Regions from separate parts of the Thalassotalea atypica genome, predicted to be linked through region 3. Evidence: predicted binding sites of a transcription regulator. Region 3 holds the regulator's gene; each other region holds the start of a gene.

Region 1 (3,289 bases), 1.5 Mb from region 3:
AGTTTCTTACGATTTAGGAAACACAAACGGAGAATGGCAATCAGGTTTTGCTGATTATCCTGTAGGTGGTGAAGTCGAGTGGGAGCTCACCGCATTAGAAAATCAGTCATTTACTTTAGTATCTGGCGAAGCAAAAACAGGTTATTACTTACATTCGTACAACCGTAGTGACGACACTAAAATGTATCTCACGCGACAAATTGACAACCTAAAACCTAATACTCACTATGATGTTAGTTTCTCTCTTGAAATCGCGACGAACGTTAATGATCAATGCTTTGGTATTGGTGGTGCTCCTCACGCAGTTACAGTAAAAACCGGCTTATCAAAACAACAACCTGATTTATATGTAGACGAGATTGATCACTACCGCATGAATATTGATATTGGCAATCAGGTACAAGAAGGTTTAGATGGGCAGTCCTTAGGCCATATTGGCGAAAGCACACTTGTTGATTGCTCTCCTGATAGCCCTGATTATGCCCTTAAACAATTTTCAAATGCCGATCGTACATTTGAAGTCACTTCAGACGAACAAGGTAAGTTGTGGCTCACCTTCGCAACAGATTCTGGCTTTGAAGGACCGACAAGCATTTATGTGACTGAGTTCAATGCTGATTTCGTCGAGTCAGAAAAGGACGCGTTACAGTTTGAAGAAGTCGTCGACTTTTCCGTAGCGCAACCTGCAGTAGAAGCGGTATTTTTTGATTATCCGATTGGCCGCGAATTTGAATGGGAGTTAACTGCTGCGCCATTAACTGAAGTAGCAGATGCAAGTGGAAATACAATTGCTGGTTATTTGCTTCATTCATACAACCGCAGTGACGACACGGGTATGCTGTTAAATAAGCCGATTAAAGGTTTAGCAGCCAATGCGTCTTATGTTGCTGACGTTGTACTTTCAATCGCCACTAATGTTAACAATCAATGTTTTGGTATTGGCGGTGCACCACATTCAGTTGCAGTAAAAACAGCCTTATCTCTTGAAAAGCCCGCACAAATGTTAATCGAAGGCGATGATCATTATCGTATCAACCTTGATATCGGTAATAATTTTAGCGAAGGAAATCAAGGTCTTGTGTTAGGGGATATTGGTGAAGAGTCACTGTTAGACTGCAATCCAGATTCAAATGTTTATGCGATAAAGCCATTTAATACGGTAGATCTTGAACGTCAATTAAATATTGAAACTGATGAACGTGGTATTGCATACTTCAGCATCATGACAGATTCCGGCTTTGAAGGTCCAACGACCATCTTATTCACTCACGCAGCAATTAGCTTCACTAAGATGTAGATAGTAAAAAATAATTTTGGCGCAGGGATTTAGAGGATCACTGCGCCAGCTCTACATCTAATAAAACTAGCTTAATTATCGACCTGTGCAAATCCCCACCAACAAAAACCTAGCTTGATCTAAATCAATTCAACACGCCTGCTTGATCTATATATTGTGTTAAAAATTAAAACAAACACAACATATAGTGCCATATATGATTTTCAACACACTATTGCCCTCAATCGTATTTCAAGAAGTGCCCGGTGAAATCAGCTTGTGCTTTAGCATTACTGGCTGTGACATTGGCTGTAATGGCTGCCATAGCACAGAGCTGTGGAAAAAAGAAAACGGCACTTTCTTAAATGAAGAGACTTTCGAATACTGGTTAAACAAATATCAAAACTTGATCTCTTGTGTTGTTTTTTTTGGTGGCGAATGGCAGCCGAGTCAACTCATTAGTTTACTCTGCATAGCTCAATCTAGAGGTCTTAAAACTTGCCTTTATACTGGCAGAAAGTATATAGACTTATCCATTAGCCACCATTTAGATTTTCTTAAAACCGGAAAGTGGGATGCTGCATTAGGTGGTTTAGACAGCGACACAACAAATCAGGTTTTTATGAATGTAAAAACGGGCGAGACGCTCAATCATTTATTTAACTCTCAGGGAGTACAACATGCTGCAGCTTAGTGAACAACAAATCAATAATAAACTTCAGTTCATAGAACAATACTTTTCAGCCAGTAATGCCGCCGATGGCTCAAAGATGGACGCCAATGCCAATGTTACCCAAAAAAACATTGCAACGTTAGAAGCTGAGTTGCTTAAGGACTGTTTCATTCAAGTAAACCGTGGCTTAGTCAAAAATAAAATCAGTGAAGTATTTTCTGAAGAGTTGGCACAAGAATATGAACGTCAAATTCAAGATCACGAAATTTATGTTCATGACGAAACCAGCATTAAGCCTTATTGCACTTCTATCAGCATGTATCCATTCCTATTGGACGGTTTAACTAAGCTTGGTGGAGAGTCAAAAGCGCCTAAACATATAGAGTCATTTTGTGGTTCATTTGTGAACTTGATTTTTGCTATTTCTGCACAATTTGCAGGAGCGGTCGCATCGGTAGAATTTCTAACTTACTTTGATTATTTTGCTCGTAAAGATTATGGTGATGATTACTTAATTACGCATACTAAATTGATCGAAAACCACCTGCAGCATGTAGTTTACGCGATCAATCAGCCAGCGGCCGCAAGAGGCTATCAAAGTGTATTTTGGAACATCTCATTATTTGATCAGTTCTATTTTGATTCCATGTTCGAAAACTTTGTCTTCCCTGATTTTTCTAAAGCAAATTGGTCGACGGTTTCTTCACTGCAAAGCTTTTTCTTAACTTGGTTCAATCAAGAACGAGAAAAAGCGGTGCTGACATTCCCCGTAGTTACCGCAGCAATGCTGACGGAAAATGGCCAATGTAAAGATCTAGCGTTTGCTAAAAACCTCGCACAAGAAAAAGCAGAAGGTAGCTCATTCTTCATTTATATGTCAGAAAGTGCTGATTCACTTGCTTCGTGTTGTCGATTGCGTAATGAAATATCAGATAATACGTTCTCATACACATTAGGTGCTGGTGGTGTAGCCACTGGATCAATCAATGTTATCACCATCAACATGAATCGATTGATTCAGGACGGTCGTGACTTACAAGCTGAAATCGAAAAAATTCAAAAATACCAAGTCGCCTATCGCAAGTTAATGGAAGAATACTTGGCCAATGGCGCATTAAGTGTTTATGACGCCGGTTTTATTTCTCTTGATAAGCAGTTTTTAACTATTGGCATTAACGGTATGGCCGAAGCGGCTGAATATAAAGGCTTAACGGTTGGGAATAACGATGCATACAAAGCTTTTGTCAGCGAAAATTTGAAAGTGATTTACGACGCCAACAAGGTTGCAAAAGCAGAGTATGGTTACATGTTCAATACCGAGTTTGTTCCCGCAGAAAACT
Region 2 (3,289 bases), 800 kb from region 3:
GACTCGAGTGGGTCCTTTTCTGCCCACCGCACCGGCTGATGTAAGTGCAATGATTGGAAATTAGGCTTGTGAGCTTTTAGTAAAGGTAAAAACTTAAGCGTAAATCCTCTTCCCGCACCTTCATATCCATGCACGGTACTTGAAAAAACACACGTTGGTGCAAGCTCTAACATTCGCTTTAACAAATAAACTGGAACTCCTGCCGCTTCATCTACCAATAATATATCTATATCGGGGGATTGTTTAATTAGCTGATCTACAGGTAAATAGGTAATGGAATTTTTACCAATCGTGAGCTTCCCTTGATGTTGGTTTATATTGTGATTCAATGATTGATTAAGCAACCTGAGCTGTCGTTCGAGATGACTATAAAAAATGGTCAGTGCAGCACGATTAGGGGCTGTAATGACCATCTGAATTGGACGCGTACTCGATATAAAAAGTTGAGCACAGACAAGCGCTAACGCAGTAGTCTTTCCGCGTCCTCGATCGGCGGTCAGTACCACTGGGTCTTTTTTCTTTGACTTGATAGCACTGCAGATCAACTGTACGGCATTAGTTTGTTCACTAATTACCTCGTACGATGGCTTAATCTGTTGACTAAAAGACCGACCATTATTTAAATGTTCTTCGGTTTTTATCAGCTGCACATTTCCTTGTTCAGACACGTAATAATTGCGCTCAGACTGTTTTATGTACTGCAAAAACCTTGACAAAAAATGAGTAGGGACGAAGGAGCTATCCTGGCTATTGAGCCAGACAAAACAAATTCCACCGGCAGCGATTGTGCCAGCAAGGGCGGCCAAAGCATCAACGTTAAGTTCTGGGTCGACAAACAACAGAAACTGATTTTCTGTACCTAAGTGGTGAGTGTAAGTTTTTCGATTAACGTCTCCTGAAACAGTGGCAAGCTCACTATAAGTTAACAACCTATTTTGTGTACCATTATCGCTAGAATTCAAAGTTGTTTTATCTAAAAACTCTTGTATGTTCTGCTGCGCCCACAATAAGTCACCGTCCAAAACTACAAGGCTACGATGCTTTGAACGCAACAGGTTGAGATACAATTTTTTTAAGAATTCATAAATCGTCATTAAGATGTTACAGTCATGTAAAATAATCGTACAAAATCAATATTCTATACTAAACTTGAAAGCAAAGTTTGATTTTGCTTTTTTTGTTATTAAATATCCCTAACTTTTGTGCGGGATCAATATTTTAGAATTAAAACAGACGGACAATATCTCCGTTTAATAAAAGTAGGTAGAGCATAATGGAAACAGAATACACTCCAGAGCAACAAGAAAAACATGAGCGAAATACGTTTTTATTTTTGGCCGTATTTTTAGCGCCGATTCTTTCGGTCATCATTGTTGGCGGTTTTGGATTCGCAATTTGGATAAGCCAAATCCTAATGGGCCCGCCAACGTCGTAAGATGACGGACAGTTAAACATGGAAGAACTTGCAAATCCAGCGCGAAGAAGACTGTTTAGAGGAAAAGTAAGCTCGAAACCTCAGCTTCGTCTGCCTTGGGTAAAGAGTGAACGTGATTTCTTATCCCAATGTACTCAGTGCAAAGCCTGCATCGATAATTGTGAAACTAATATCATTGTTAAAGATGATCTAGGTTACCCAAAAGTTGATTTTAGCCAAGGAGAATGTACTGATTGTAAAAAATGTATTGAAGTGTGCGAGCAACCTTTATTTAAGTCGGACGCTGAAATTGCTAGCTGTGCGCCTTGGCCAATTAATTTTAAAATTGAAAAAAGCTGCTTAGCGTTAAACCAGATTTATTGCCAAAGTTGTAAAGACGCCTGTGACACAAGAGCGATTGAATTTAATTTCCTCGATTCGAGTATTCCTAGTCCAAGTTTAAACAACGATGATTGCAGCCAGTGTGGCGCCTGTATTGAGGTGTGTCCACAAAGTGCAATCAAATATGACTTTAATGTCGAGAAATAATTATGACTCAAGAACATGAGTACCACGTTGCTAGTTTTGTAGCACACGGCAGGCCAGAAAGCAGCGAAGTGCTGTCACAAGAAATTATCGCTATAGAGGGCGCTGAGATACACGCAGTAAGTGAAGAGGGTAAAATTGTATTTACCATTGAAGCAAATAACCAAAAATTAATTGCTGCGCGTTTAGACGAATTTAAGCATCACGATGAACTCATGAGTTTATCACCCATTTACCATCAATTTTTAACAGAAAATGAACCAAACTAAGGTGAGTACAATGACTATAAATCGCCGAGAATTTATTAAAGCAAATGCGGTCGCAGCCGCAGCGGCCGTAGCTGGGGTGTCTGTACCAGCAGCAGCCTCAAACCTAATCACAACCAGTGATGCAACAAAGATAAAATGGGATAAAGCCGCTTGTCGTTTTTGTGGTACAGGTTGTAGTGTCAACGTCGGTGTTATGGACGGTAAAGTTGTAGCTACCCACGGTGATATTAAATCACCTGTGAATAAAGGCCTTAACTGCGTAAAAGGCTATTTCTTATCGAAAATCATGTACGGCAAGGATCGAATTACCACTCCATTGCTGCGCATGAAAAATGGTAAGTACAGCAAAGACGGCGATTTCACACCAATCAGTTGGGATCAAGCCTTTGACGTTATGGCTGAAAAAGCAAAAGACGCATTGAAGAAAACAGGCCCAACAGCAGTTGGTATGTTTGGCTCTGGTCAGTGGACAGTACAAGAAGGTTATGCTGCCGCAAAACTGTATAAAGCAGGATTTAGATCTAACAACATTGATCCTAACGCACGCCACTGTATGGCTTCTGCGGTTGGTGGCTTTATGCGTACCTTTGGAATTGACGAGCCTATGGGTTGTTATGACGACATGGAAGCGGCTGATGCCATCGTTCTGTGGGGTTCTAATATGGCTGAAATGCACCCAATCCTTTGGACACGTGTTACCGATCGCCGTTTAAGTGCCCCTCATGTAAAAGTAGCTGTACTTTCTACTTACGAGCACCGCAGCTTTGATCTTGCTGATAACGGTATGATTTTCACACCGCAAACAGATTTAGCTATATTAAACTATATCGCGAATTACATTATTCAAACAGATCGTGTAAACAAAGACTTTGTTTCTAAACACACCAATTTCCGTTTAGGTAATACCGATATTGGCTACGGATTACGTCCTGAACATCCGCTTGAGCAAAAAGCAAAAAACAACAAAAAAGCGGGTGGCTCTAAAGCAATCAACTTTGATGAATATGCTAAATTTGTTAGTACCTATACTGCGGAATATGTTTCCAAACTTTCTGGTGTT
Region 3 (3,289 bases):
AATTCATTAAGATTATTAAAAGCATGAGTGTAATTTACGTTTTAATTCCAGTTGCTGTGTTGCTAACAATTATTGGTATTTATTTGTTTTTTTGGGCCGTAAAAACTGAACAATTTGATGACCTAGAAAAAGAAGGTTTAAGTATACTGTTTGATGATGAAAATAATGACGGCCCAGGTAAAAATGAATCAGAAAAACTATCAGAACACCCTGATAGCAAAAAAAAGTAAGAATAATCGTAACTGATTTTATCAGTCCATTTTAGGTTAAATGTAAAAGCCATTTGCCCTACAAGAGACTTCGCGACATGAATATAGATTTTTTTTCTGCTTTTATCATTGGTTTATTGGGTAGCGGACATTGTATTGGCATGTGTGGCGGTATCACCAGCATGTTGACCAGCGCGATGCCACAAAACAAGCGTAAACCCAGTGCTATACTGGTTTTTTCGTATAATATTGGCAGGATCCTTTCTTATACATTAATTGGCGCAATTGCCGGATTTACTGGCTCATTAGCGATACATTCTTTAGGTTTTCCATTAACCATTTTACGGGTTTTGGCGGCCTTATTCCTGATATTGCTTGGCCTGTACATGGGGCAATGGGCAATGATACTGTCAAAACTTGAAACCCTAGGTAAACATTTGTGGAAACATATATCGCCACTTAGCCGTAAGCTAATTCCTGTAACTACTCCTTCTAAAGCACTGTTACTAGGTACATTATGGGGCTGGCTACCTTGTGGGCTCGTCTACTCAACATTGACTTGGTCGCTAGCAAGTGGCAACGCGTTAAATGGTGCAAGTATCATGTTTGCTTTCGGGCTAGGTACACTGCCAGCGCTCGTTACATTGTCCTTTGGTTTTTTCTCAATTGGAAAGTTAGTCAAAGATATTAGATTTCGCCAATTCATAGGTTTGTCACTAATTTGTTATGGAATTTATAGCTTACAGGTTGCCTATAGTGCGTGGTTTTAATATCATGTGTACTTGCAAATGCATTAATTAATTGGAATCGAGAGCCAATGCCTCAAAAATCGTGTGATGCTAATAATCATATCCATTGTCAAAATTGTAGCATCAGTGAATTATGCTTACCGTTTTCACTAAATGAGCAAGAACTAGACACATTAGATAACATTATTGATCGTAAGCGACCTATTCGTAAGAATGAGAAAATTTTCGCCGACGGTGAAGAACTGCATTCTCTATACGCTATCCGTTCTGGTACATTTAAAACCTATACCATAGACGCAAATGGCGAAGAGCAAATTACAGGATTTCACTTAGCAGGTGATTTACTTGGTTTCGACGCAATATCAAACACAGAACACCAAAGTTTTGCTCAAGCACTTGAAACCGCAATGGTCTGTGAAATTCCATACGATACACTAGATCAACTTTCTGATTCTATGCCATCTTTAAAGCGTCAAGTACTTCGTTTAATGAGCCAGGAAATTCGCACTGATCAAAATATGTTGTCGTTGCTAAATAGAAAAAATGCCGAACAACGCTTAGCTACCTTTATCGCGTCACTATGTGATCGTTATAAAGAACGTGGATTATCTTCTAAAGAATTTAGATTAACCATGACCCGCGGCGATATCGGTAATTATATTGGTCTGACGGTAGAAACCATTAGCCGATTATTAAACCGCTTTCATAAAGAGGGTTTAATTGAAGTTAACGGAAAACTGATCACTATTTTAGATAGAGACAAGCTGTACAGTACAGCGTTGCTTTAATTTAATATTGCTCAACACTTTTCATCACTATTTTTCCATACTATGCTATTAATGACGCAATAATTTATTGCGTCTAAATGTTGATTTAAAACAAATTATTGTTTTTATGCCTGTTGCATCATGGTTATAACAGGCTCATAACAGTAATGAGAGGCAATCATGGAAAAGTATCAAAAAATATTAGTTGTAATCGATCCCACTGTTGAAGACCAAAAAGCATTGAAGCGTGCTATACACATGGCAAAATTAACAAATGCTTCTGTAACTGCTTTTTTAAGTATCTTCGACTTTTCATACGAAATGACCACCATGCTTTCTAGTGAAGAACGCGAGTCGATGCGTCAAACAGTAATAGATGATCGCGCACAGTGGATCAAAGATATTTTAGCTGACATAGAGCTTGGTGACATTAATATCAACACTCAAGTTGTTTGGCATAATCGCCCCTTTGAAGCTGTCATTGAAAAAGTAATAGACGATAGCTATGACATGGTTATTAAGGGTACCCACCAACACGACAAGCTCAAATCCGTTATATTTACCCCAACTGATTGGCATTTGCTACGTAAATGTCCTTGCCCAGTATTACTGGTAAAAGACCATAGTTGGCCAGAAAATGGCAATATTATTGCTGCCATCAATGCTGGTAGTGATGAGTCAGAACATCAATCACTTAATGACAAAATCACGGAAGAAGCTATCCACATAGCTGGACTGATCAAGTCTAATGTACATTTAGTTAATTCTTTTCCTGGCACGCCTGTTAACATTGCCATTGAAATTCCAGAATTCGACGCAAGTCAATACAATGACACTATGATGCAGCACCATAAAGACTCTATGAAGGTGCACGCCGAGAAATTTTGTATTCCAGTAGAAAACACCTATGTAAACGAAGGTCTACCTGAAGACATTATCGAGAGCCTTTCAACACAACTTGATGCTGAATTAGTCATCCTCGGCACCATTGGCAGAACGGGAATTTCGGCAGCACTTATTGGTAATACAGCAGAACATGTTATTGATAGACTCAACTGTGATGTTCTAGCTTTAAAGCCGCAAGGCTATAAATCCCCATTACAATAAAAAGGCGGTTAGCACCGGCAATAATTATTAACCAATAAATGCTTACTCTTTCTTGGCTTCCTATACGATACACACACTAAGTCGTAGGAAGCCAATAATTGTCTCTTTTCACCCAAATAAAGCTTATAGCTATTTTTTACTTTATGAGCTAATCATTATTTTAGGTTGATAATATCAAATTTTAACCACTGTAACGTTAACTCTGCAACCGCATTATAGAACGAACCATTATCGTGTTTATTCACTTGGCTGACAAAATCACCGAGCCAAGTCATGAGATAGTGCTCTATAAAATCAAGCTGCTCCTTACGCCCTGCTGTATTACATAGGTGGCCAATATAAGCCAAAATTATCGCAATATGATCTCCTGGCTCAGGAAAGTCATTATGAATTTGCAATTTATTATCCGTTAAAAACGAAATCATTCTCTGGTGAAGCTCGCCAAAAAGTTCAACCC

Evidence for each region. The regulator FNR, encoded in region 3, switches genes on or off when oxygen is low (the NO sensors DNR and NnrR bind a similar motif). The targets are predictions, from matches to a motif close to TTGATCTAGATCAA.
Region 1: nrdG (anaerobic ribonucleoside-triphosphate reductase activating protein) is a predicted target of FNR. The motif match lies at 1,412-1,425, and genes of this name have one in related genera.
Region 2: napE (periplasmic nitrate reductase, NapE protein) is a predicted target of FNR. The motif match lies at 1,201-1,214, and genes of this name have one in related genera.

What each region holds. Positions count from the first base shown of each region.
Region 1 is NZ_AP027364.1:4,182,815-4,186,103, forward strand. Features, by position in the region: gene QUE03_RS18755 (hypothetical protein) at 1-1,297, shown strand, start outside; gene nrdG (anaerobic ribonucleoside-triphosphate reductase activating protein) at 1,494-1,970, shown strand; gene nrdD (anaerobic ribonucleoside-triphosphate reductase) at 1,957-3,289, shown strand, end outside.
Region 2 is NZ_AP027364.1:3,465,987-3,469,275, forward strand. Features, by position in the region: gene QUE03_RS15820 (GNAT family N-acetyltransferase) at 1-1,094, opposite strand, end outside; gene napE (periplasmic nitrate reductase, NapE protein) at 1,274-1,435, shown strand; gene napF (ferredoxin-type protein NapF) at 1,454-1,963, shown strand; gene QUE03_RS15835 (chaperone NapD) at 1,966-2,229, shown strand; gene napA (nitrate reductase catalytic subunit NapA) at 2,240-3,289, shown strand, end outside.
Region 3 is NZ_AP027364.1:2,661,467-2,664,755, forward strand. Features, by position in the region: gene QUE03_RS12170 (heavy metal translocating P-type ATPase) at 1-27, shown strand, start outside; gene ccoS (cbb3-type cytochrome oxidase assembly protein CcoS) at 24-230, shown strand; gene QUE03_RS12180 (sulfite exporter TauE/SafE family protein) at 308-979, shown strand; gene fnr (fumarate/nitrate reduction transcriptional regulator Fnr) at 1,027-1,746, shown strand; gene uspE (universal stress protein UspE) at 1,906-2,832, shown strand; gene torD (molecular chaperone TorD) at 2,988-3,289, opposite strand, start outside.